Pelobacter seleniigenes DSM 18267: one gene and its partners. The protein of the gene in region 1 interacts with the protein of each later gene in a pairwise test. Links are inferred from orthologs where the notes say so. Each region holds a gene or a part of one and is shown in the gene's direction. Other genes may lie near its edges.

Region 1 (11,274 bases):
ATGACAAGAACCCGGAGGAGTTTTTCCAGGCACTGCTGACGCTGCAGGAACGGGGGATCGCTTTCGAATTGGCCGTGCTGGGAGAGTCTTATCGTGAGGTGCCGGCGGTCTTTGCGCTGGCCAGAGACCGGCTCGCGGAACAGATTGTTCACTGGGGTTATGTCGAGAGCCAGGCGGACTATGCCGGCTGGTTGTGGCGGGCGGATATCCTGCCGGTCACGTCGATCCACGATTTTTTCGGGATCAGTGTGGTTGAGGCGATGTATTGCGGCTGTCTGCCCCTGTTGCCGGAACGCCTGGCCTATCCCGAGCACCTGGATGCCCGTCTCGGCCGGTGCTGTCTGTATCGCGATTTTGCCGACCTGGTCGAACGCCTGAGCGCAGCCTGCCAGAACCCTCGGCCAGTGACTGGCGTTGATTTACAGAATCAGGTCAGGCACTATGACTGGCAATATCGGAGCGCAGAGTATGATGACTTTTTCGTCCAACTGATTCTTAAGGGCAGGGAAGAACCGGCGGTTTCGGGATCCCGGCGCTGTTAGCACCTTGCTTTTCTTAAAAAATCGGGTTAGTTTTCGCTACTCCTGCCAGATCTTTCCGGATCAGGGTGCCGATCCTATCAGATTGTTGAAAAAGAGCGTCCCTGTCCTCGGCAGGCTGGCTTTCAATGGTCTGCTATATTAAATAATAGACTCACGATCGGCGGGTTTCGCAGTTGGCCGCCAGGCAATTTATGAGCACGGCAACCTGCCGTCTTTGAACGATAACCAGATTAATAATCAGGAACAGGATTCCCCATGCGTTATTCCCAATACCTTTTGCCGACCCTCAAGGAAACTCCGGCTGATGCGGAAGTCATCAGTCACCAATTGATGATGCGAACCGGTATGATCCGCAAAGCCGCAGCCGGGGTTTACAGCTATCTGCCTTTCGGCCTGCGCTCCATCCGCAAGATGGAGCAGATTATCCGCGAGGAGATGAACCGGGCCGGTGCCATCGAATGCCTGATGCCGATGGCCAATCCAGCGGAGCTGTGGCAGGAATCGGGGCGCTGGGAGAAGTACGGCAAGGAACTGCTGCGCTTCAAGGATCGCAAAAATGCCGATTTCTGCATGGGTCCGACTCATGAGGAAGTGGTTACGGACATCATTCGTAACACGGTCAGCTCTTATCGGCAGCTGCCCTTGAACCTGTATCAGATCCAGACCAAGTTCCGCGATGAAATCCGCCCCCGCTTCGGGTTGATGAGAGGGCGGGAATTTATTATGAAGGACGCCTATTCCTTCGATCTGGAGGATGCCGGGGCGGATCAGTCTTACCAGAAGATGTATCAGGCTTACCGGAATATTTTCAATCGCTGCGGGTTGAAGTTCCGGGCCGTGGAAGCGGACAGCGGAGCCATTGGCGGTAACTTCTCCCATGAATTCATGGTTCTGGCTGAATCGGGCGAGGACGCCATTGTCTCCTGCAGTCATTGTGAATACGCCGCCAATGTCGAAAAAGCCGAACTGGTTTACCGCCAGCAGACGCCGGCTAGAGCCACGGCCGAGCTGCAGCGGATCGACACTCCCGGCCAGCGTACCATTGAGGATGTCGCCGATTTCCTCGACCTCGCGCCCAGCCAGGTGGTCAAGACCCTGATTGTTCAGACCTCGGCAGATGAGGTGGTTGCCGTGCTGTTGCGCGGGGATCGGGAGTTGAACAGCATCAAATTGGCCAATGTCCTCGGCGTCGACTGGGCGCTGCTGGCTGAAGACGAAGTGGTCAGGACCGCTACGGGCGCGCCGGTCGGTTTTGCCGGCCCGGTCGGCCTGCAGTTGAGAGTCATTGCCGATGCGGAGATCGAGGGCATGGCCGATTTCGTTGTCGGGGGCAACGCTGAGGATGTCCACTATCTCGGGGCCAATCATGGTCGGGATTTCCCAGTCAGCTGTTTTGCCGATATCCGTCAAGCGGTGGCCGGCGATCCCTGCCCCCGTTGCGAAGCCGGGGCTTTTGAGAGCTGGCGTGGTATCGAAGTGGGGCATGTCTTTAAGCTCGGCATTAAATATTCGGAAGCTATGAACGCCACCGTGCTTGACGCTCATGGCAAGGCTCAACTGCTGGTCATGGGCTGCTATGGCATCGGTGTCGGCCGGACCGTGGCGGCGGCCATCGAACAGAATCACGATGAAAACGGGATGATGCTGCCGATGCCGCTGGCGCCGTTCCAGGTGCTGGTGACCATGCTCAACCCCAAAGACGCCGAGGTTTGTGAGGCCGCCGAAAAAATTTATGCTGAGTTGCAGGAGCTGGGGGTCGAAGTCCTTCTTGATGATCGTGACGAGCGGCCGGGGATCAAGTTCAAAGATGCGGACCTGATCGGAATCCCGCTGCGGATCACCGTCGGTGCCCGCCACCTCAAGGAAGGCAACGTCGAACTCAAGCGCCGTGCCGGCGGTGAGCAGGATATCGTGCCTCTGGCCGACATCACCAGCCGGGTTCACCAACTGGTCGTTGAGGCACTTAAGGTCACCACCAAATCGTGATCATGAGATAAGCCGCAAGGCTGAATTTATCCCCGGAGAACGCCAGGTCTTCTCCGGGCTCTGAAGTACCCCTGAACTGGTTATTCTAAATGGAAAAGTTGAAAATTGATAAAACGGGAATCGTGAAGCTGCCGGGCCGTCTGGTTCAGGCGCTGGGGACGGAACCGCTGTGTCCGGTCTCTGGATCTTCGGAGCATGTTTTTCTTGCTCGCCCGGAGGCTAAGAACCCGGTCCTTTTTGCCGGTATTCTGGAAGCGGGAGCCGTCGCTGATTTGCTCTCTTTCTTCAATATGTTTCGCAAGACTGGGCTGTTGAACATTGAACTTGAAGGCGGCCAGAAGTCCCTCTATTTCCAGCAGGGGGAAATTGTTTTTGCGACCAGTACCTTTACCAGTGAGGATATCGGCGAAGTCCTGTTTTCGCTGGGCAAAATTGAGCGCGACACCCTGAACCTGGTGCGCTCCCAGGTCACGGAGCATCAGACCCTGGGCAAGCTGCTGGTCGAACAGGCGGCGGTTTCGCCCAAGGACCTCTGGCTGGCCGCCCGCAGCCAGGTCGAGAACATCGTTTATGCCTTGTTTGCAGCAGGTTGTGGCGGTTTCTCCTTCCAGGTACGGGCGATTGACCAGGAACAGATTTTGCGCCTGTCCATGAGTACCCAGAACCTGATCATGGAAGGGTTGCGCAGACAGGATGAAAAGGCCCTGTTCATGCGCAAGATTGTTTCTCTGGACAGTTTTCCCAAAGAGACCGGTCGGGAAGGGGTCGACCTGAGCCAGGGCGAGGCGCGCTTGTTGAGCGCGGCGCAGGCGGGGCAGCTGTCGGCCAAGGAGCTCTTCCGTCGGGTCGGTTTGCATGAGTTCGACGGGCTGCGTATTCTCTATGGCCTGATCGAGAAAAAGCTGTTGCGGATGGAAGACACCCCGGCAGTGGAAGTCGCTGGCGAACTCGGGGAAATTCTGGCGATCTATAATAAATTGTTTCAATCCCTTTTCAGCAGTGTCGACAGCAACGGATCCGGTTTTCTCGCAGAGATGAAAGAGTCTTTGCGCGAACTGCCACAGCCCTACTCCTTTGTCCTTCGGGATGTCGAGCTGTTGGCGGATGGGACCCTGGACGGACAGCGGATCGTCGGCAATCTGGTCGGGCTGGAAGAAGGGGACAGAGAAAAATTGCTGGCTGACTCACTCTGTGAAGTCGCCTATATGGAAACTATGCTGCTGCGCCGTGAACTGGCTGCAGATCAAGCCCGGCCGCTGATTTCAAAGGTTCAGGAAGTCACCGGCAAGGTGCGTCATCTGGTAGGGAGACACTGATTCATAATGACTGCTCGAGAAAAGCTCATATTTGCTCTTGATGTTGATGACTTCGAAACCGCTTGCCAATGGGTGGACCAACTGCACCGGGATGTCGGGTTGTTCAAAGTCGGCAAACAATTATTTACCCGCTGCGGGCCGGAGGTGGTCAGGATGATCAACACCCGGGGCTGTAAGGTGTTTCTTGACCTCAAATATCACGATATCCCGAACACCGTCGCCAAAGCCTCGGTGGAAGCCTGTCGGCTCGGAGTCGGCATGTTCAATGTGCACGCCCTCGGCGGTTCGGAGATGATGCGGCAAGCCGTTGCCGAGGTTAACGAGTACTGCCGGGCGGCAGGGGTTGTCCGGCCGATCATGTTGGCGGTGACGATCCTTACCTCATCTACTGAAGCAACTCTTCGCGAAATCGGGATTACCGACCCGGTTGAGGTGATGGTGCCACGCTTGGCCAAGCTGGCAAAGGAGGCGGGTTTTGACGGGGTTGTCGCCTCGCCGCGGGAAATTGAGCTGATCCGTGCCGCATGTGGTGCTGATTTCGCCATTGTAACTCCCGGGGTGCGGCCAGCAACTGCGGCCCTGGACGATCAAAAACGAGTCATGACCCCGGGCGCTGCCATTCAGGCCGGGGCGACGGCACTGGTGATCGGTCGACCGATTTCCGCTGCTGCGGACCCGCAAGCAGCCGCTGCAGCGATCCTCGCCGAAATCGAGGCGGCCCTGCCGGCTGAGTGTTGATGAGTGACCTGATCTACGGAATCAATCCGGTCCGCGAGGCCCTGCATGGCGGTAGTCGTTCCCCCCTCGAACTTATGGTCGTGCGCGAGAGTCGTAATGCCCGTCTTGAAGAGCTGATCACCCTGGCCCGCAGTTGCACTTTAAAGGTCACTTTCAGCGAGCGCCGACAACTCGACCAGTTGGCCGGGCATGCTCACCATCAGGGGGTTTTGCTGCGGGTGACCGCGTTTGCTTACCGGGATTTCGATGACCTGTTGAGCGCTTGGCGGGCCAGTGGACAACGGGCCTTCTTTCTGCTTCTCGACGGGATTACCGATCCACATAATTTTGGCGCCATTCTGCGTAGTGCCGAAATTGCCGGGTGCAGCGGGGTTGTCGTGGCCAAAGATCGGTCCTGTCCGGTGACCCCGGTGGTTGAGAAGACCGCAGCCGGAGCTCTGGCCCACTTGCCTCTCTGTCAGGTCACCAATTTGGCCCGGACTGTAGAGGAACTGAAAAAACATGCTATCTGGTGTTATGGATTGGCCGGCGAGGACACCGCGGAAGAAATCTATAAGACCGATCTGCGCGGCCATATTGCCATTGTGGTTGGCAGCGAGGGGAGTGGCTTGCGGCCGAATATCCGTAACCACTGCGACGGGTTGCTGGCCATTCCCATGAAGGGGTCGCTCTCCTCCCTGAATGCGTCGGTCGCAGCCGGGATCGCTTTGTTCGAGGTCGTCCGGCAGAACGATCATGCCTGAGGGCAGACGAGGGCGGAGCAGGCAAGGCAGTTGACAACTCGGCGCAGTTTGCTTAAAAAGAATGAACGAACATTCTTTCTCGGGAGGGCCAGGTGAAAAAACGGACAATAAATCCGGATGAGAAAATTGACAAGGTTATCGAAACTGCGCGGCGGCTATTTGTTGAAAAGGGCTACTGTGGGGTGTCGATTCCGACCATAGTCAAGGAGTCCGGGGTCAGCACTGGTGCTATCTACAGTTATTTTGCCGACAAAGAGGCTTTGGCCCGAGAGATTCATCGGCGGACGGTAGCGGAGTTCAGCGAGATGTTTCGAGATCGTCTGGAAGGTCGGACGTCCATCTATGAGGTTTTGAAAACTTTTACCAAGCTGATCTGCGAGTTAACGGAACAGCGACCGAATATGATGAAGTACATGCTGTTCATGCAGCATGGCGGAATTGTCTATAACCTCCCCCCTGTGTGTTCGACGGAGCCGTTTCGGCTTTTGCAGGAGCATCTTAAGCAGGCCATCGCGGCTGGAGAAATCCGGGTTAAGGATTTTATGATTGCCGGATTGTCCTATACCGGGGTGACGTTGCGCGCTGCGGAGTTGCGATTTGAAGGAGTCTTGCCGCAGCCGTTGCCGGAAATTTGCGATATTCTTGTGGAGATCGGCTGGCGGGCAATTTGTGTCTGAATATAAGGGGGTTGGCTACGCCTGTCGGAATTGCTGTTCTCCGGCTTTCAAAAGAAAAGATCAGTTCTGCTCAAAGAGGGCCTTTTCTGTGTTGACACTGCTATGCCGATGCTTTATAACACGGCGCTGTTGTTCGAAAAAAACAAACGGGAAAAACACAGTATTTTTTTTCCTTGCTTTTGCCGAATGGCTAGGTTATAAAGCCCGTCTTGTGCTGGCGTAGCTCAATAGGCAGAGCAACTGACTTGTAATCAGTAGGTTGGGGGTTCAATTCCTCTCGCCAGCTCCAGTTGCTTGAACGGGTTTGCCCGATACAATAGAATAGAAGCAAGTTCCCCTGGAGGGGTTCCCGAGCGGCCAAAGGGAGCAGACTGTAAATCTGCCGTCAGAGACTTCGGAGGTTCGAATCCTCCCCCCTCCACCATTAAAAGCTTGCCGGACAAAGCCCGGCTGCTGGATTTCAGGAGGCGGACGCCGTAAGTACTGGACCAGGGGCTGGTGGTTGAGTCTTAGACCACACAATTGAATAAGCGGTAGAGTTTGGGCGGGAGTAGCTCAGTTGGCTAGAGCATCAGCCTTCCAAGCTGAGGGTCGCGGGTTCGAGTCCCGTTTCCCGCTCCATTTACCTCTCCGTCAGAAAAGAATGTATGCCCACATAGCTCAGTCGGTAGAGCGCATCCTTGGTAAGGATGAGGTCACCAGTTCAAATCTGGTTGTGGGCTCCATTTTCTTTCTGCGGATTTTTGTGTTTCGTTTTTTTTGTGGGTTCTTTTACAGGTTTTGTAAACAACAATTTGTCGCTAAGCGAAAAAGTACTAAGTAGACGTAAAGACAACAGAGGGAGGTTCTACGATGTCCAAGGAAAAATTTGAGAGGACAAAGCCGCACGTCAACATCGGGACCATCGGTCACGTTGACCACGGCAAGACCACGCTGACCGCAGCGATTACCACCGTGCTCGCAGAAAAGATGGGCCGCGGTGAAGTCAAGGCTTTCGATCAGATCGACAATGCACCGGAAGAGCGTGAGCGTGGTATCACCATTGCAACCGCCCACGTCGAATATGAGACCGAAAAGCGTCACTATGCACACGTTGACTGCCCGGGTCACGCCGACTATGTCAAGAACATGATCACCGGAGCTGCCCAGATGGACGGCGCTATTCTGGTGGTCTCGGCTGCTGACGGCCCGATGCCGCAGACCCGTGAGCACATCCTGCTCGCTCGTCAGGTTGGTGTTCCGGCCATGGTCGTGTTCCTGAACAAGGCCGACATGGTTGACGACGAAGAACTGCTTGAGCTGGTCGACATGGAAATCCGTGAGCTGCTGTCGAGCTATGATTTCCCAGGTGACGATATTCCGATCATTGCCGGGTCCGCTCTGGCCGCTCTGGAAGGTCGCGATGACGAGATCGGCAAGAACAAAGTTCTCGAACTGATGGACGCTGTTGACAGCTACATCCCCGAGCCGGAGCGTGCTGTTGACAAGCCGTTCCTGATGCCTGTTGAAGACGTCTTCTCCATCTCCGGTCGTGGTACTGTTGCCACCGGTCGGGTTGAGAGCGGCGTGGTCAAAGTTCAGGAAGAAGTCGAAATCGTCGGCATGAAAGCTACGACCAAAACGGTCGTGACCGGTGTCGAAATGTTCCGCAAGCTGCTGGATCAGGGTCAGGCCGGCGACAACGTCGGTATTCTGCTGCGTGGTGTCAAGCGTGAAGACATCGAGCGTGGTCAGGTTCTGGCTAAGCCGGGCAGCATCACCCCGCATACCAAGTTCAAAGCCGAGGCTTATATTCTGACCAAGGAAGAGGGTGGTCGTCATACCCCGTTCTTCAAAGGGTATCGTCCGCAGTTCTACTTCCGGACCACGGATGTGACCGGGATTGTCGAGCTTCCGGAAGGCACCGAAATGGTTATGCCTGGTGATAATATTGCAATGACGGTTGATCTGATCACCCCGATTGCAATGGACAAGGAACTGCGCTTTGCAATCCGCGAAGGCGGCCGTACTGTCGGCGCCGGCGTGGTCAGTGAAGTTATTGCGTAATCAGGTCTCTTAGTGAAAAGCTCCCTCCCGGTGCAAGCCGGGAGGGCTTTATGAGGTAAGCGTCATGCGTGACATTGTCACTCTTGCCTGCACCGAGTGCAAGCAGCGGAACTACACGACTACAAAGAATAAGAAAAATACTCCGGACAAGTTGGAGTTCAGTAAATATTGTCGCTTCTGTAAAAAACACACGCCGCACAAGGAAACCAAGTAACGACGTGTCTGGAAGTGGCCAAGGTTAACCATGTAGGCCAGTAGCTCTAACGGCTAGAGCACCGGACTCCAAATCCGGGTGTTGGGGGTTCGAATCCCTCCTGGCCTGCCAATCTTTGCGAATAACACCATTTATGGGGCCGATAGATCGATGATTGGAAAAGTTAACGAGTTTTTAGCCAACGTCAAAGCAGAGCTCAAGAAGGTCACTTGGCCGACGAAAAAAGATACCTACGCATCGACGACTGTCGTTATCGTACTGGTTTTGCTCTGTGCGGTCTTTCTCGGAGGTGTTGATATAGTTCTTTCGCGCCTGATCCGTCTGATCCTCGGCTGAGGAGGAAGAGTCTGTTGTTATGGCGATGAAATGGTACGGTGTTCATACCTATTCCGGGTATGAAAATAAAGTCAAGCTCAATCTCGAAGAGCGGATTCGCTCCATGGAGGTTGAGGACTTGTTTGAGGAAATTTTGATTCCCTCAGAAACCGTCGTCGAGATGCGTAAGGGGGAGCGCAAAACCTCCACCCGAAAATTTTTTCCGGGATATATCCTGGTCAAGATGGAGCTTAACGATGAGACCTGGCATGTCGTCACGGGCACTGCCAAGGTAACAGGTTTCGTTGGCGGCGGACAGAATCCGCCGGCTATTCCGGCGGAGGAAGTCGATAAGATTACCAACCGGATGGAAGAAGGGGTCGAGAAGCCCAAGCCCAAGGTTGAGTTTGAGGTTGGTGAAACGGTCAGGGTCGTTGATGGTCCTTTTCTCAATTTTACTGGTGTGGTTGAGGATGTTCGTCCAGATCGGGGCACGCTCAAGGTTATGGTCAGTATATTCGGTCGGGTGACACCGGTTGAATTGGAATTTATACAGGTCGAAAAAACCAGCTAGGCTGGAATGAACGTTTCGTTCGCTTAAGGAGTCAGTAATGGCCAAGAAAGTTACCGGACAGATTAAATTGCAGATCCCTGCCGGCCAGGCGAATCCATCGCCGCCGGTCGGCCCCGCGCTCGGTCAGCACGGGGTCAATATTATGGAATTCTGCAAGGCTTTTAATGCAAAAACCCAGGAGCAGGCAGGACTGATAATTCCCGTTGTGATCACTGTTTATGCTGATCGTTCCTTTTCTTTTATCACGAAAACTCCGCCAGCAGCGGTTCTGTTGTTGCGTGCAGCCAACCTGAAAAAGGGTTCCGGGGTTCCGAATAAAGACAAGGTCGGCAAGGTGACGGCAGACCAGGTGCTTGAGATTGCGCGTTTGAAAATGCCGGATCTCAATGCTTTCTCTGAGGAAGCAGCCGTGCGGATTATCGAGGGTACCGCCCGCAGCATGGGAATTGAAGTCGCCTGATTCGGCGTAAAAGTGGAGATAAAAGATGGCAACAGGTAAAAACATCAAAAACGCAAAAGCGGTGGTCGATCGTTCCCGTCTGTATGGGCTTGACGAGGCTCTCGAACTGCTTAAGAAAAGCGCCTTTGCGAAATTCGATGAAACGGTAGACGTGAGTGTCCGCCTTGGCGTCGACCCGCGTAAAGCAGACCAAATGGTCCGTGGTGCTGTTGTGCTCCCCAATGGATTGGGTAAATCAGTCCGTGTCCTGGTTTTTGCCAAAGGCGAAAAAGCTCAGGAAGCAGAAGCTGCCGGTGCTGATTTTGTCGGTGCTGAAGATCTTGCGGAAAAAATTCAGGGCGGCTGGTTTGATTTCGATACCGCAATCGCTTCACCGGATATGATGGGTGTTGTCGGTAAGATCGGTCGGGTCCTTGGGCCGCGTGGCTTGATGCCTAACCCGAAAGTTGGCACCGTGACCATGGATATTGCCCGTGCTGTCCAGGAAGCCAAATCCGGTAAAATCGAATACCGGGTAGAAAAAGCCGGGATCATTCATGCCCCGGTTGGGAAGGTTTCCTTTGAGGCAGATAAGCTGAAAGAAAATATTATCTCTTTGCTGGATGTGTTGGTCAAGGCCAAACCCTCCACCGCCAAAGGGACGTACCTGAGAAAAATCTCGTTGTCGAGTACAATGGGTGCGGGGATCACTCTTGATATTCCGCAGATTCAAGCTTTAATCAAGTAATTCGTTACTTGATCGATTTTTTTGCTCTAAGTCAAAGACAGCAGGCACACAACGTTTAATGGCGAAGCCACCTGCCGAGGCTCGAAGGGTGTATAGACGACTTGCTCGCTCTCTCCCTGACGTTGACTTGGGCGGGATATGATATCCCAAGATTCTAACGAAAGGAGGAGAGTATATGAACAGAACCGAAAAAGAACAGGTTGTTCAGGAGTTGGCACAACGGCTGGCCGATATTCCTGCTGCTTTTCTGGCAGATTATCGCGGTATTAACGTTGAGCAGGCAACTAATCTCCGGCGTGAACTGACCAAAGCCGGTGTTGAGTATCGGGTTGTTAAAAACAAACTGCTGAAGCTGGCAGCCCAAGGTACTCCGGCTGAAGAACTGCAGGCTTTTTGTGCAGGGCCTACCGCAATTGCGCTGGCTGGCGATGATCCGGTTGCTCCGGCAAAGATTCTCAGTAAGTTCGCCAAGGACGTCGAAGCCTTTGAATTGAAGGCTGGTGTGCTGAGCGGTAAACTGATCAGTGTTGCCGAGATCAATGCTTTGGCTGAACTGCCGAGCCGCGAAGAGCTGTTGGCTAAAGCTCTTAGCTGCATGAATGCACCATTGACCAACTTTGTCGGTACCATGGCTGCTATTCCGCGCAGTTTGGTTCAGGTTTTGAATGCCATTGGGCAATCTAAAGCTGCTTAATTAATTTAACCAATAGAAATAATTCGAAATATATCGGAGGAAAAAATGGCAGAAATTACTAAAGAGCAAGTTGTTGAGTTTCTTGAAAAAATGACCGTGCTGGAAATGTCGGAATTTGTTAAGGAACTGGAAGAAAAATTCGGCGTCTCCGCTGCTGCACCGGTTGCCGTTGCTGCCGGCCCCGCCGCTGGCGCTGCTGAAGCAGCTGAAGAAAAGGATGAGTTTGATGTTATCCTTGCCAG
Region 2 (8,864 bases), 130 kb from region 1 along the record:
TGACCGAAGCCATGAGCTGCCCTCTGGCTGATCAGGACGGTCTGCTGAGTTTTGCCGCCCGCCCGCAACTGCAAGCTCTGTTGAACGGACGCCAGGCGGTTGCCATAGGTCCAGGTTTGGGGCAGAGTGCAGAGCTGGCCCGTCTGCTGGGCTGGCTGATTGGGCATGTCCGGGTTCCAATGGTGCTTGATGCCGACGGGCTGAACTTGCTGGCCGGACAGCTGGAGTTGCTGCAACAACCCGACCGTGCGCCCCTGGTTCTGACCCCTCACCCCGGTGAAATGGCCCGGCTTTGCGGGTTGAGTGTGGCCGAGATAGAAGCGAATCGGTTCGAATGTGCGGCGACCTTTGCCGCGCAATATAATGTCGTGCTGTTGCTGAAAGGTGCACGGACCGTGATCGCGGCTGCGGACGGCCGGGTGGATATCAATGCCACCGGCAACGATGGACTGGCCGCTGGTGGCAGCGGCGATGTCCTGACCGGATTAATCGGCGGTCTGTTGGCCCAGGGCATGGATGCTTTTGCCGCAGCCTCTCTGGGGGCCTGGCTACACGGCCGGGCAGCGGAACTGATCGCCGGGACCAGCGGGACGGCAGGGATGATTGCTACCGACCTGATCTCACATTTGCCCGTGGCACGGCATGAACTGCTGAAAGGAGCCTGACCATGCTGACAGCAAAAGAAATCATGACAACGGACGTCGTTGCGGTGACAACGGATACCAGCCTCAAGGAACTGGCTAAAAAATTTGTCGAAACCCGTTACAGCAATATGCCGGTATTAGATGAAAACGGCAAACTGGTCGGGGTTATCAGTGAAACCGACCTGGTTGAGCAACAGAGACCGATGCATATTCCCACGGTCATGGCTCTGTTCGATTGGGTTTTTTATCTCGACAGCGAGAAAAAGTTCAAGGAAGAGGTCGACCGGGTCACCGCCACCACCGTGGGGGAACTGTGCAGCCGGAATGTGGTGACCTGTTCCCCGAATGACAGCGTCCGCGATCTGGCAGGACTGATGAGTAAGCACAAGGTTCATCTGTTGCCGGTTGTTGAGCAGGGCAAGATGGTCGGCGTCGTGGCCCGGCTTGACCTGATTCGGGCCATGGAGGATTGAAGGCGTGAGCTCCTGGGTGTTTACCAGTTCCGATGAAGCGGCAACCTGCGAACTGGGGAGACTGCTGGGCTGCCTGTTGGAGGATCCGGCCCTGATTCTACTGGAGGGCGACCTGGGAACCGGGAAATCGGTCTTTGCCCGCGGGGTTGCCCGAGGCCTGGGAGTTGATGCGCGGATCCCGATCACCAGCCCCACCTTTACCCTGATGAATCACTACCGGGCAAGGCTGGATCTTTATCATTTTGACCTTTATCGGTTGACCGATCCGGACGAATTAATTGAGATCGGTTTTGATGATTATGCCTATGGTTCCGGGGTCGCGCTGGTGGAATGGCCTGAAAAAACCGGCGATACCCTGCAGGGTGGGCTTTGGGTCCGCTTGCAACGTCTCGACAATGAGCGGCGGCTGATTGAATTGTCCGCTCAGGATGAGGACCATCGGACCCTGCTTGAGCGCCTGAGAGCCTTTGTGGTAGAGACCGCGGTCGAGCAAAAGTAGCGAATAATGCGGCGACTCCTTTTCGGGTCTCCGGATTTTTCTTGCTATTAAGTTAAAAAATCTGGAAAATCAAACCTTTATAAATACCGATGGGGACTGCGGTCGACCGTCGGCTTTTCCTGTGAGGAGGATGAAAACTGTTATGGCTCTGGTAGTTCAGAAATATGGTGGAACATCGGTGGGAACCGTGGAGCGGATCCGCAATGTTGCCCGCCGGGTTGCCAAAACTTTCGATGATGGAAACGATGTCGTGGTGATCGTTTCCGCCATGGCTGGTGAGACCAACCGTCTGGTTGCTTTGGCCGAGGAAATCAGCGAATTTCCCAACGAGCGTGAATATGATGTCCTGGTGTCAACCGGGGAGCAGGTGACCATTGCATTACTGTCCATGTGCCTGCAATCCATGGGCTACAATGCCAAAAGCTATCTTGGCTATCAAATTCCCATGGTCACTGACAAAGCTCACGCCAAGGCGAGAATCAAAAGCATCGATGACAAGAAAATCCGCGAAGACCTGAAAAGCGGGACAATTATTGTCGTCGCCGGATTTCAAGGGACCGACGGCGAAGGGAATATCACCACCCTCGGCCGGGGCGGTTCGGATACCTCGGCCGTGGCGGTCGCTGCCGCGCTGAAAGCGGATGTCTGTGAAATTTACACGGATGTCGACGGGGTTTACACCACCGATCCGCGCATGGTGCCCAGCGCCCGGAAAATTGAAAAGATCTCTTACGAGGAGATGCTCGAGATGGCTTCCCTGGGAGCCAAAATCCTGCAGATCCGCAGTGTCGAATTTGCCAAAAAATACAACGTCGTTGTTCATGTGCGTTCAAGTTTCGATGACAGCCCGGGAACGCTCGTAATGAAGGAGGATCATGAGATGGAGACCGTACTGGTTTCAGGTATCGCTTATAACAAGGATGAAGCAAAAATCAGCATTTTCGGGGTTCCCGATCATCCCGGAATTGCCGCCCAGATATTTACCCCGTTGAGCAACAACAATATCACTGTCGATATGATCATCCAGAACGTGTCCCATGAAGGGGCGACCGACATGACCTTTACCGTTCCCAAGGGGGATGCCAAAAAAGCGGTTCAGATCATTGAGGAAATTGCCGCAAATATCGGTGCCCGCGGGGTCAGCCATAACAACAATATTGCCAAGGTCTCCATCATCGGGGTCGGCATGCGCTCCCATTCGGGTGTCGCCAGCACCATGTTTGAAACCTTGTCCCGTGAAGGCATCAATATCGAAATGATTTCGACCAGTGAGATCAAGGTTTCCTGCATCATTAACGCGAAGTATACCGAGTTGGCCGTGCGGGTTCTGCATGAAGCCTTCGGTCTTGATCATAAGGAAATCGAAGAAAACTGAATGATGGGCAACCTGGCTCTAGGAGGGGAGAGCCAGCACCTCAGGCACACTGCCCCGCTGAAATTCGAATGCCGATCCTTGCCTCCGCCGGTCCGCTCCTAATATCTCCGTCGGACAGGAGATTGCAAGGCAGACAAGGAATGCCATAGCATGGGAAAAATCTATCTGTACGACACCACCTTGCGTGACGGAACGCAGGCGGAAGATATCTCTTTTCAGGTTGAAGATAAGGTGCGCATCGCCAAGAAGCTTGACGAACTGGGCATCGATTATATCGAAGGCGGCTGGCCCGGCTCCAACCCCAAGGACATCAGCTTCTTCCGGGCCATGCAGAACGAAACCCTGGAGCATAGTAAAATAGCCGCATTCGGTTCCACCCGACGGGCGCGGATCACCCCGGCCGAGGATAACAACATTCAGATGCTGGTCGCCGCAACTCCTGATGTTGTGACCATCTTTGGCAAAACCTGGGATTTTCATGTCCAGGAGGCCTTGCGGATCTCCCTGGAGGAGAACCTGGAATTGATTAATGATTCTCTGGTCTACCTCAAGGAGCGAGTCAGCGAGGTGATCTACGACGCGGAGCATTTCTTCGACGGCTATAAGCAGAATCCTGAATACGCCTTGAAAACGCTGCAGGCCGCAGCTGCTGCCGGGGTTGACTGTATTGTGCTCTGTGATACCAACGGTGGGACCCTGCCCCATGAAATCCCCGCCATTATGCAGGCTGTGCGCAAGGCGGTGTCAACTCCCCTGGGCATCCATGCCCACAACGACAGCGAGTGTGCCGTGGCCAACTCTTTGATGGCTGTCCACTGCGGCGCTATCCAGGTTCAGGGCACGGTGAACGGCTTCGGGGAACGCTGTGGCAACGCCAACCTCTGTTCCATCATTCCCGCTCTGCAGCTCAAGACCGGGCTGCAATGTTTGCCAGACGAGAAGCTTAAAAACCTGCGAAAAATTTCCCGCTACATTTATGAACTTGCCAACCTTGCTCCGGACAAACATCAGCCCTATGTTGGCAATTCAGCCTTTGCCCACAAGGGTGGGGTTCATGTGTCCGCGATTCAGCGTCATCCGCAGACTTATGAACATATTCGACCGGAGCAGGTCGGCAACCGCACCAGGGTGCTGGTCTCCGACCTTTCCGGGCGCGCTAATATTTTGGCCAAAGCCGAGGAATGCGGCCTGTCCCTAGACAGTCAGGATCCGGTGACCCTCGAAATTCTGGAAGAAATCAAGGATTTGGAAAATAAAGGCTTCCAGTTTGAAGGGGCAGAGGCCTCTTTCGAACTCTTGATGCTCAAAGAAATGGGCAAGCTCAAGCATTATTTTGCCGTCACTGGCTTTCGGGTTATCGATACCTTGCGCGAGAGCGATCGGGACCCGGTCTCCGAAGCGACCATCAAGGTCAAGGTCGGTGGGAAAATCGAACACACCGCTGCCGACGGCAACGGTCCGGTCCATGCCCTTGATAACGCCCTGCGCAAGGGATTGATCAACTTTTATCCGCAGATCGGCGACGTCAAACTGCTTGATTATAAGGTTCGGGTGCTGCCGGCCAGCCAGGGGACCGACGCGATGATCCGAGTGCTGGTTGAGTCCGGAGATCAGGATGGTCGTTGGGGAACGGTTGGGGTCAGCAGCAACGTCATCGATGCTTCCTATCAGGCGTTGGCGGACTCTTTGACCTATAAGCTGTATAAAGACAGTCTGTAAGCAGGTTGGGGTGGCCGAGGAGGTCGTCAAAAAAATAACGGTCAATATTTTTTCGTCAGATAACTGACGGAGGCCGCCGGAGCCCACTCCTATGCTATTTTTATAACTGAATCGCTCAACTTTTAAATGCCGGGCGATTCGGCTTCTTTGTTTTGTCGTCAAATTATTGGCGAAAAAATGACCAATCTAGGTGCAATTCCTTCCTGCTGACCCTCTGTCAAGTCTGTACGATAGCCTCTTGTTTTCTCTTATTCTCTTTTTAACATATTGAAAATTAAAGAATATCTTCGTTTTAATGAGAAAATAACAGAGCTCCTTCGCCGGGTTGGCACAACTTGTGTAATATCCCTTGCTAAAGGTTGTATTTGCACGTCATGTCCAGCATAGAGCCTTAAGGGGGTACAAAATGAAATGTCCAAAGTGCAAAGGAAGAATGTATTCAGAAAAATATTATGATTTCGTCCGTGCTTTTGATGCATGGAAGTGCAGTGCCTGCGGTGAAGTCATCGATCCGGTTATTCTGGCCAACAGGACCCGCAATAAGTCACATGAGATCAGCTGATTTTCCCAGAACTGTTTAACTATTCAAAAGGGTCGAAGACCAGGTCTTCGGCCCTTTTTCTATAATAAGCACTCAGCACCCAAGACGCCCGAAAGGATAACTATACCAGAGGCTGAATAAAAGGGTTGAATTTTCAAAAGCAATATGAATAATGTCGACATTCGACAGGCGGCTTTATTAAAGCCACCGGACCAATTGACGGAAACCATGACTGACACGGGAGTTTTTCCATGAAAAATGGAACCTATGAAGTCCATTTGAATTTGAATGTGCGCGGTTTGCCGGTTTCGGCAACCCTGGGAATCAACGAGGAGAGCAACCGACTGATTGCTGCAGGCAAGCAGGTCTACAAGCTTGGTTTGGGACAATCCCCCTTTCCGGTCCCGGGACCGGTGGTGCAGGAGCTGCAGAATAATGCGCACCAGAAGGATTATCTGCCGGTGCGAGGTCTGCCTGCTTTGTGTGATGCGGTTGCCCATTATTATCGCCGCACCCAGGATCTGCCCATTTCCCAGGAAAATGTTCTGATCGGCCCCGGTTCCAAGGAGCTGATGTTTATTCTGCAACTGGTTTACTATGGTGATCTGGTCATTCCCACCCCGAGCTGGGTTTCCTACGCCCCGCAGGCGCATATTGTCGGCCGCCATGTCTACTGGCTGGAGACCGATGAAAAGAACAACTGGTTGCTGACCCCCGAGGAATTGGAAAACCTCTGCCAAGCGGATCCGAGCAAGCCCCGCGTGGTCATTCTGAACTACCCGAACAACCCGACCGGTTGCTCCTATTCTCCCGAGCAGTTGCAGGCTCTCGCCCAGGTGGCCAGGAAATACAAGGTGATCCTGCTTTCCGACGAGATTTATGGCGAGTTGAACTTCAAAGGCTGCCATCAGTCGATAGCCCGTTATTATCCGGAAGGGACCATCATCGCCAGCGGCTTGAGCAAATGGGCCGGCGCCGGTGGCTGGCGGTTGGGGACTTTCGCCTTTCCAGCTGAACTGAAATGGCTGATGGAGGCCATGGCCGTGGTGGCCAGCGAGACTTTCACGGCGACCAGCGCACCGATCCAATATGCCGCGGTCCGGGCCTTTCGAGGAGGAGATAAGATCGAGCGCTATCTGCACAATTCCCGGCGGGTGCTGAAGGCTTTGAGCGACTGGATCTGGACGACCATGACCCGGGCCGGCGTGACCGTCGCCCGCCCCGATGGTGCGTTCTACATGCTGCCCGATTTCGAGCCATTACGGGAGCAGCTGGAAGCCAAGGGGATTGCTGACGGAGAAACCTTCTGTCGCCGCTTGCTGCAGGAGACCGGGGTGGCGATTCTGCCGGGCAGCAGTTTTGGCCGTCCGAAAAAGGAATTGACCGCCCGGCTAGCGTTTGTTGATTTCGACGGGGCCAGGGCGCTGGCTGCTGCCGAACAATATTCCGCAGAGCAGCCGCTGGACGAAGAATTTTTGAAGATTTACTGCGAAAAGGTGCTTACGGCCATCAACAAACTCTGTGACTGGCTGAAGTAATCACTCAGGGCGGCAAATTGGCCGTCGCCATGAACAGTTCGCTCCACCTTGAGGGGCTCTCGACAGGTCGCGTTACAGTGGCTTACCGGGGGCCGTTCAGGCGGAGCGTTCTTTTTTGATGCTGTGGGAAAGCTTGAGAATCCCCAGGATCGCGATGATCGCGAAAAGCAAACCCCGCCACACAATAGGTTTTTTCCCTTCGCTGATGAAAATAACCTTGGGACTGACCGGAACGTTCATTTCTTCCAGGAGCTTACTCAGCTTGTCGCGATTCGATCCCGCCACCAGGCCGGAAACCGTCATCCCGGTCAAGGTTTTGGGACCGTAGAAGAGGTCCGCGTTGGCGGCGATAAAGGCCTGTTTTTCCTGCTCTGTATCGAATTGGAAATAATATTTTTTCAGGGTGGCAAGCACTTGCGGATCGCGAGTCTCAAACCAGACCTCAGGAGCTTTTTCACCCTTGGTGGTGGTCAAGGGGACCAGAAAGGAGTCGATATCCATGGTCCCGGACATGTTGATGGCCCGGGTCAGATCCTGATTGCCGCCGGTTATGGTCAGCCATTCTCTGGGCGGACCGGAGCGTTGTAACTGGTCCAGGGTGATCTCCAGCGGGGCCGGGTTGCGCAGGGCAAGGGTCAGCTCGCCGTAGGCCAGCCAAGCGAGCAGCAGGCATACTGCGACAATGGTGAAGCGAAATCGATGCATGATGTGGTTTCCTGTGAAAAAGGCCGCCCGAAGGCGGCCTAGAGTATCGCAAAGTGCTGCTCTGAATTCAAGTGCTTCTGTGGCTCAGGCGGTTTCACCCGACTGTTCAAGGGCGACATCTTTCTGCGACATTAAAGAAACCAGGACCAGGGCGATAAAAGAGAGCGGAATGGAAATCAGCGCCGGACTGTTGAACTGGACCGGGGCATCGGCCGGAAGCATCCCGTACCTGACCCACATATCCGGCGAGACCAGGATCAGCCCCAGGGAGCTGACCAGTCCGACCAGAATTGAAGCAGCCACGCCTTTGGCAGTTGTCTTACTCCAGAACAGCAGCATCAGGATAGCCGGCAGGTTGGCCGAGGCCGCCACCGCAAAGGCCCAGCCGACCAGGAACGAAACGTTCATCCCTTCGAAAACGATCCCCAGGTAGATGGCGATGCAGCCGATCACAATAGCGGAAATCTTACCGGCCCGAACCTTGCCGCGGTCGGTCATCTGCATGCCCAGGAAGTTGTCCATTAGATCGTGGGCGATCGCTCCCGAGGCAGCGACAATCAGACCGGAGACCGTTCCCAGCACGGTGGCAAAGGCCAGCGAGGAGATCACCGCAAACAGAACCACCCCAAAGGACAACGCCAGCAGCGGTGCCGACATATTGTTATCGGTAATGTTGATGACCCCGTTGGTCATGGCACCCATGCCCAAAAACAGGGTCAGGATATAGAAGAAGCCGATGGCGGCAATGGCGACGATGGTTGATTTACGGGCCGCGGCCTGACTGGGGACGGTGTAATAGCGGATCAGGATGTGCGGCAGGGCTGCGGTGCCGCAGAACAGGGCCAGCATCAGCGACATGAAGTTGAATTTCTGCAAGCCGGTGGCATTGTCGACCTTGAACTTCAGGCCTGGGCGTAAAATGCGGGAGCCGGGGGTAGGCTTCTGGTAATAAACGGTGGTCAGGGTATCGCCGACCTGAACATACTTCTTGCCCCAGAGCACAATGGTCGAATCCTTCAACGCGGACAGATACGCCAGTGGGCCGACTGCTCCGGTTGCGGCGACGTCCTGACCATTAACGCGCAGTTCCTTGATATGTCCAACCGGGAAGAATTTCCCTTCTTCAGCGCTGGCGCCATTATAAAGTTTGGTCCCATCAGCCAGTTTGGTGACATAGAGGGTTTCGTCCAGGGTGTAGCCGGTCGCGGTTTTCTGCAGGTGCCAGATTGAGTCATTGCCATCCTTGACCAGCTTGATGAAGCCGGCTTTGCCGAATGCGGAATCGAGGCCGTCAACGATTTGGTAGCCGGGTTCGCTGATGTTCAGGCTGCTATCGGCATGCAGGGTTTTGAAGTCGTGATAGGGCATGC
Region 3 (2,986 bases), 130 kb from region 1 along the record:
GTTCATCGAGCCGGATATCGATCAGATCAAAGCCAGCCACCGGGTCGGTGCGGATTTTATCGAAATTCATACCGGAACCTATTGTGAGGCCCAAAGCGAAGTGGACCAACTGCAGCAACTGCAGCGCATCGAAATTGGGATCAGCGCAGCTCGCAAGCTGGGGCTGCGGGTCAATGCCGGTCATGGTCTCGACTATCGTAATGTCGGCCCGGTTGTCGCCTTGGGTGGCATCGAAGAATTCAACATCGGCCACAGCATCGTGGCGCGGGCGGCTCTGGTCGGCATGGAGCGTGCGGTTCGGGAAATGCTGCAATTATTGAAAGGTTGATGATTTGGCCATTGTCGGGATTGGAACTGATCTCGCTCGTATCGACCGGTTCAGAAAGTTCCTGACACCGGATAATAAACTGCTGGAGCGGGTTTTTTCCGCAGAAGAACGCAATTACGCGCTGGGCAAGCATGATCCGGCCTCCCACCTGGCGGCACGCTTTGCCGCCAAAGAAGCATTTCTTAAGGCGTTGGGGACAGGGCTTCGCGATGGCCTGAGTTGGCAACAGGTCTGTGTCGTCAATGATTCCCTTGGCTGCCCGACCCTGGCCATTTCCGCACGTGCTGCGGAAATGATGGCGGAACGGGGTGCGTCCAAAGTCTTTTTAAGTTATTCCCATGACGGTGACTACGCCGTGGCTACAGTGGTTCTGGAGGGCTGATGAGACTCTGCACTGCAAAGGAAATGGCGGCGGTTGATCAGCATGCGATCAATGAACTCGGGGTCCCCGGAGCGGTGTTGATGGAAAATGCCGGCCGGGCCTGCTGCGATCAGTTCGAGCAGACTTTCGGCAGGTTGTTTCCGGGGCCGGTGCTGGTGATTGCCGGCAAAGGGAACAACGGTGGCGATGGCTATGTCATGGCCCGGGTGCTCGCCGACCGTGGCTGGCAAGTTGAGACGCTGGTCCTTGGCGGTGAAGCGGAGATCAACGGCGATGCCAAGATCATGCTTAATATTCTCAATGCCCTGGCTCTGCCGGTCGATTTTATCACCGACAGCGAGCAGCTAAGTGGATACTTTGCCCGGACAAACTGGCCGATCATCGTCGATGCGGTGTTCGGAACCGGACTCAATTCGGCGGTACGCGGTCTGCAAAGAGAGGCCATCCGTCTGATCAACGCTTCTGCTGCCGCAGTGTTTGCCGTCGATATCCCCTCCGGCGTGGACGGCTCCAGCGGCAAAATCTTGGGGCTCGCCGTTGACGCCGATCTGACCGTAACCTTTGATTGCGCCAAGATCGGCCATGGCAGCCGGCCGGGAGCGGACTGTGTCGGTCAGCTCAAGGTCGTCGATATCGGTATTCCGCGGCAACTGCGGCCACAGCTGTCATCGCGGGTTCGCCTGCTTGATGAGGCGGATGCCCGGGCGCTACTCCCGGCGCGGGCAACGGGTGGGCATAAGGGCAGCTTCGGCCACCTGCTGGTGGTTGCCGGATCACCGGGGAAGACCGGGGCCGCGGCCCTTGCCGGCAACTGCGCCGCGCGTAGCGGCTGCGGGCTGGTCACCGTCGCCACGCCGGCCGCGGTTCATGATATTATTGAAGTGAAATTGACCGAAGCCATGAGCTGCCCTCTGGCTGATCAGGACGGTCTGCTGAGTTTTGCCGCCCGCCCGCAACTGCAAGCTCTGTTGAACGGACGCCAGGCGGTTGCCATAGGTCCAGGTTTGGGGCAGAGTGCAGAGCTGGCCCGTCTGCTGGGCTGGCTGATTGGGCATGTCCGGGTTCCAATGGTGCTTGATGCCGACGGGCTGAACTTGCTGGCCGGACAGCTGGAGTTGCTGCAACAACCCGACCGTGCGCCCCTGGTTCTGACCCCTCACCCCGGTGAAATGGCCCGGCTTTGCGGGTTGAGTGTGGCCGAGATAGAAGCGAATCGGTTCGAATGTGCGGCGACCTTTGCCGCGCAATATAATGTCGTGCTGTTGCTGAAAGGTGCACGGACCGTGATCGCGGCTGCGGACGGCCGGGTGGATATCAATGCCACCGGCAACGATGGACTGGCCGCTGGTGGCAGCGGCGATGTCCTGACCGGATTAATCGGCGGTCTGTTGGCCCAGGGCATGGATGCTTTTGCCGCAGCCTCTCTGGGGGCCTGGCTACACGGCCGGGCAGCGGAACTGATCGCCGGGACCAGCGGGACGGCAGGGATGATTGCTACCGACCTGATCTCACATTTGCCCGTGGCACGGCATGAACTGCTGAAAGGAGCCTGACCATGCTGACAGCAAAAGAAATCATGACAACGGACGTCGTTGCGGTGACAACGGATACCAGCCTCAAGGAACTGGCTAAAAAATTTGTCGAAACCCGTTACAGCAATATGCCGGTATTAGATGAAAACGGCAAACTGGTCGGGGTTATCAGTGAAACCGACCTGGTTGAGCAACAGAGACCGATGCATATTCCCACGGTCATGGCTCTGTTCGATTGGGTTTTTTATCTCGACAGCGAGAAAAAGTTCAAGGAAGAGGTCGACCGGGTCACCGCCACCACCGTGGGGGAACTGTGCAGCCGGAATGTGGTGACCTGTTCCCCGAATGACAGCGTCCGCGATCTGGCAGGACTGATGAGTAAGCACAAGGTTCATCTGTTGCCGGTTGTTGAGCAGGGCAAGATGGTCGGCGTCGTGGCCCGGCTTGACCTGATTCGGGCCATGGAGGATTGAAGGCGTGAGCTCCTGGGTGTTTACCAGTTCCGATGAAGCGGCAACCTGCGAACTGGGGAGACTGCTGGGCTGCCTGTTGGAGGATCCGGCCCTGATTCTACTGGAGGGCGACCTGGGAACCGGGAAATCGGTCTTTGCCCGCGGGGTTGCCCGAGGCCTGGGAGTTGATGCGCGGATCCCGATCACCAGCCCCACCTTTACCCTGATGAATCACTACCGGGCAAGGCTGGATCTTTATCATTTTGACCTTTATCGGTTGACCGATCCGGAC

What was found.
Region 2: the proteins of rlmB (region 1) and tsaE interact in binary tests that used the Escherichia coli proteins (3 or more experiments, as listed by UniProt). The link is inferred for Pelobacter seleniigenes DSM 18267 from one-to-one orthologs.
Region 3: the proteins of rlmB (region 1) and N909_RS0103690 interact in binary tests that used the Escherichia coli proteins (3 or more experiments, as listed by UniProt). The link is inferred for Pelobacter seleniigenes DSM 18267 from one-to-one orthologs.

Annotation. Positions count from the first base shown.
Region 1 is NZ_JOMG01000002.1:92,005-103,278, reverse strand. What follows is about bases 3,525-6,453. They hold rlmB (23S rRNA (guanosine(2251)-2'-O)-methyltransferase RlmB), read left to right. Parts: upstream 3,525-4,581; coding sequence 4,582-5,325; downstream 5,326-6,453. Other genes in these bases: N909_RS0103095 (TetR/AcrR family transcriptional regulator), read left to right, coding at 5,418-6,002; pyrF (orotidine-5'-phosphate decarboxylase), read left to right, coding at 3,851-4,582; N909_RS23560 (DUF4388 domain-containing protein), read left to right, coding at 3,525-3,844. Also shown: N909_RS0103120 (tRNA-queuosine alpha-mannosyltransferase domain-containing protein), read left to right, coding at 1-542; N909_RS0103115 (proline--tRNA ligase), read left to right, coding at 798-2,528; more of N909_RS23560, read left to right, coding at 2,618-3,524; tuf (elongation factor Tu), read left to right, coding at 6,855-8,048; rpmG (50S ribosomal protein L33), read left to right, coding at 8,113-8,262; preprotein translocase subunit SecE, read left to right, coding at 8,413-8,598; transcription termination/antitermination protein NusG, read left to right, coding at 8,618-9,151; rplK (50S ribosomal protein L11), read left to right, coding at 9,189-9,611; rplA (50S ribosomal protein L1), read left to right, coding at 9,637-10,338; rplJ (50S ribosomal protein L10), read left to right, coding at 10,514-11,032; rplL (50S ribosomal protein L7/L12), read left to right, coding at 11,078-11,274. UniProt on the Escherichia coli protein: Specifically methylates the ribose of guanosine 2251 in 23S rRNA.
Region 2 is NZ_JOMG01000002.1:223,287-232,150, reverse strand. Bases 1-2,868 are described here. They hold tsaE (tRNA (adenosine(37)-N6)-threonylcarbamoyltransferase complex ATPase subunit type 1 TsaE), read left to right. Parts: upstream 1-1,121; coding sequence 1,122-1,616; downstream 1,617-2,868. Other genes in these bases: N909_RS0103675 (aspartate kinase), read left to right, coding at 1,759-2,868; N909_RS0103685 (CBS domain-containing protein), read left to right, coding at 668-1,117; N909_RS0103690 (bifunctional ADP-dependent NAD(P)H-hydrate dehydratase/NAD(P)H-hydrate epimerase), read left to right, coding at 1-665. Outside these bases: more of N909_RS0103675, read left to right, coding at 2,869-2,991; cimA (citramalate synthase), read left to right, coding at 3,142-4,710; N909_RS26280 (hypothetical protein), read left to right, coding at 5,144-5,272; N909_RS0103660 (pyridoxal phosphate-dependent aminotransferase), read left to right, coding at 5,503-6,789; N909_RS0103655 (hypothetical protein), read right to left, coding at 6,886-7,494; N909_RS0103650 (sodium/solute symporter), read right to left, coding at 7,579-8,864. UniProt on the Escherichia coli protein: Required for the formation of a threonylcarbamoyl group on adenosine at position 37 (t(6)A37) in tRNAs that read codons beginning with adenine.
Region 3 is NZ_JOMG01000002.1:230,763-233,748, reverse strand. It holds N909_RS0103690 (bifunctional ADP-dependent NAD(P)H-hydrate dehydratase/NAD(P)H-hydrate epimerase), read left to right. Parts: upstream 1-709; coding sequence 710-2,263; downstream 2,264-2,986. Other genes in the region: tsaE (tRNA (adenosine(37)-N6)-threonylcarbamoyltransferase complex ATPase subunit type 1 TsaE), read left to right, coding at 2,720-2,986; N909_RS0103685 (CBS domain-containing protein), read left to right, coding at 2,266-2,715; N909_RS0103695 (holo-ACP synthase), read left to right, coding at 333-710; N909_RS0103700 (pyridoxine 5'-phosphate synthase), read left to right, coding at 1-328. UniProt on the Escherichia coli protein: Bifunctional enzyme that catalyzes the epimerization of the S- and R-forms of NAD(P)HX and the dehydration of the S-form of NAD(P)HX at the expense of ADP, which is converted to AMP.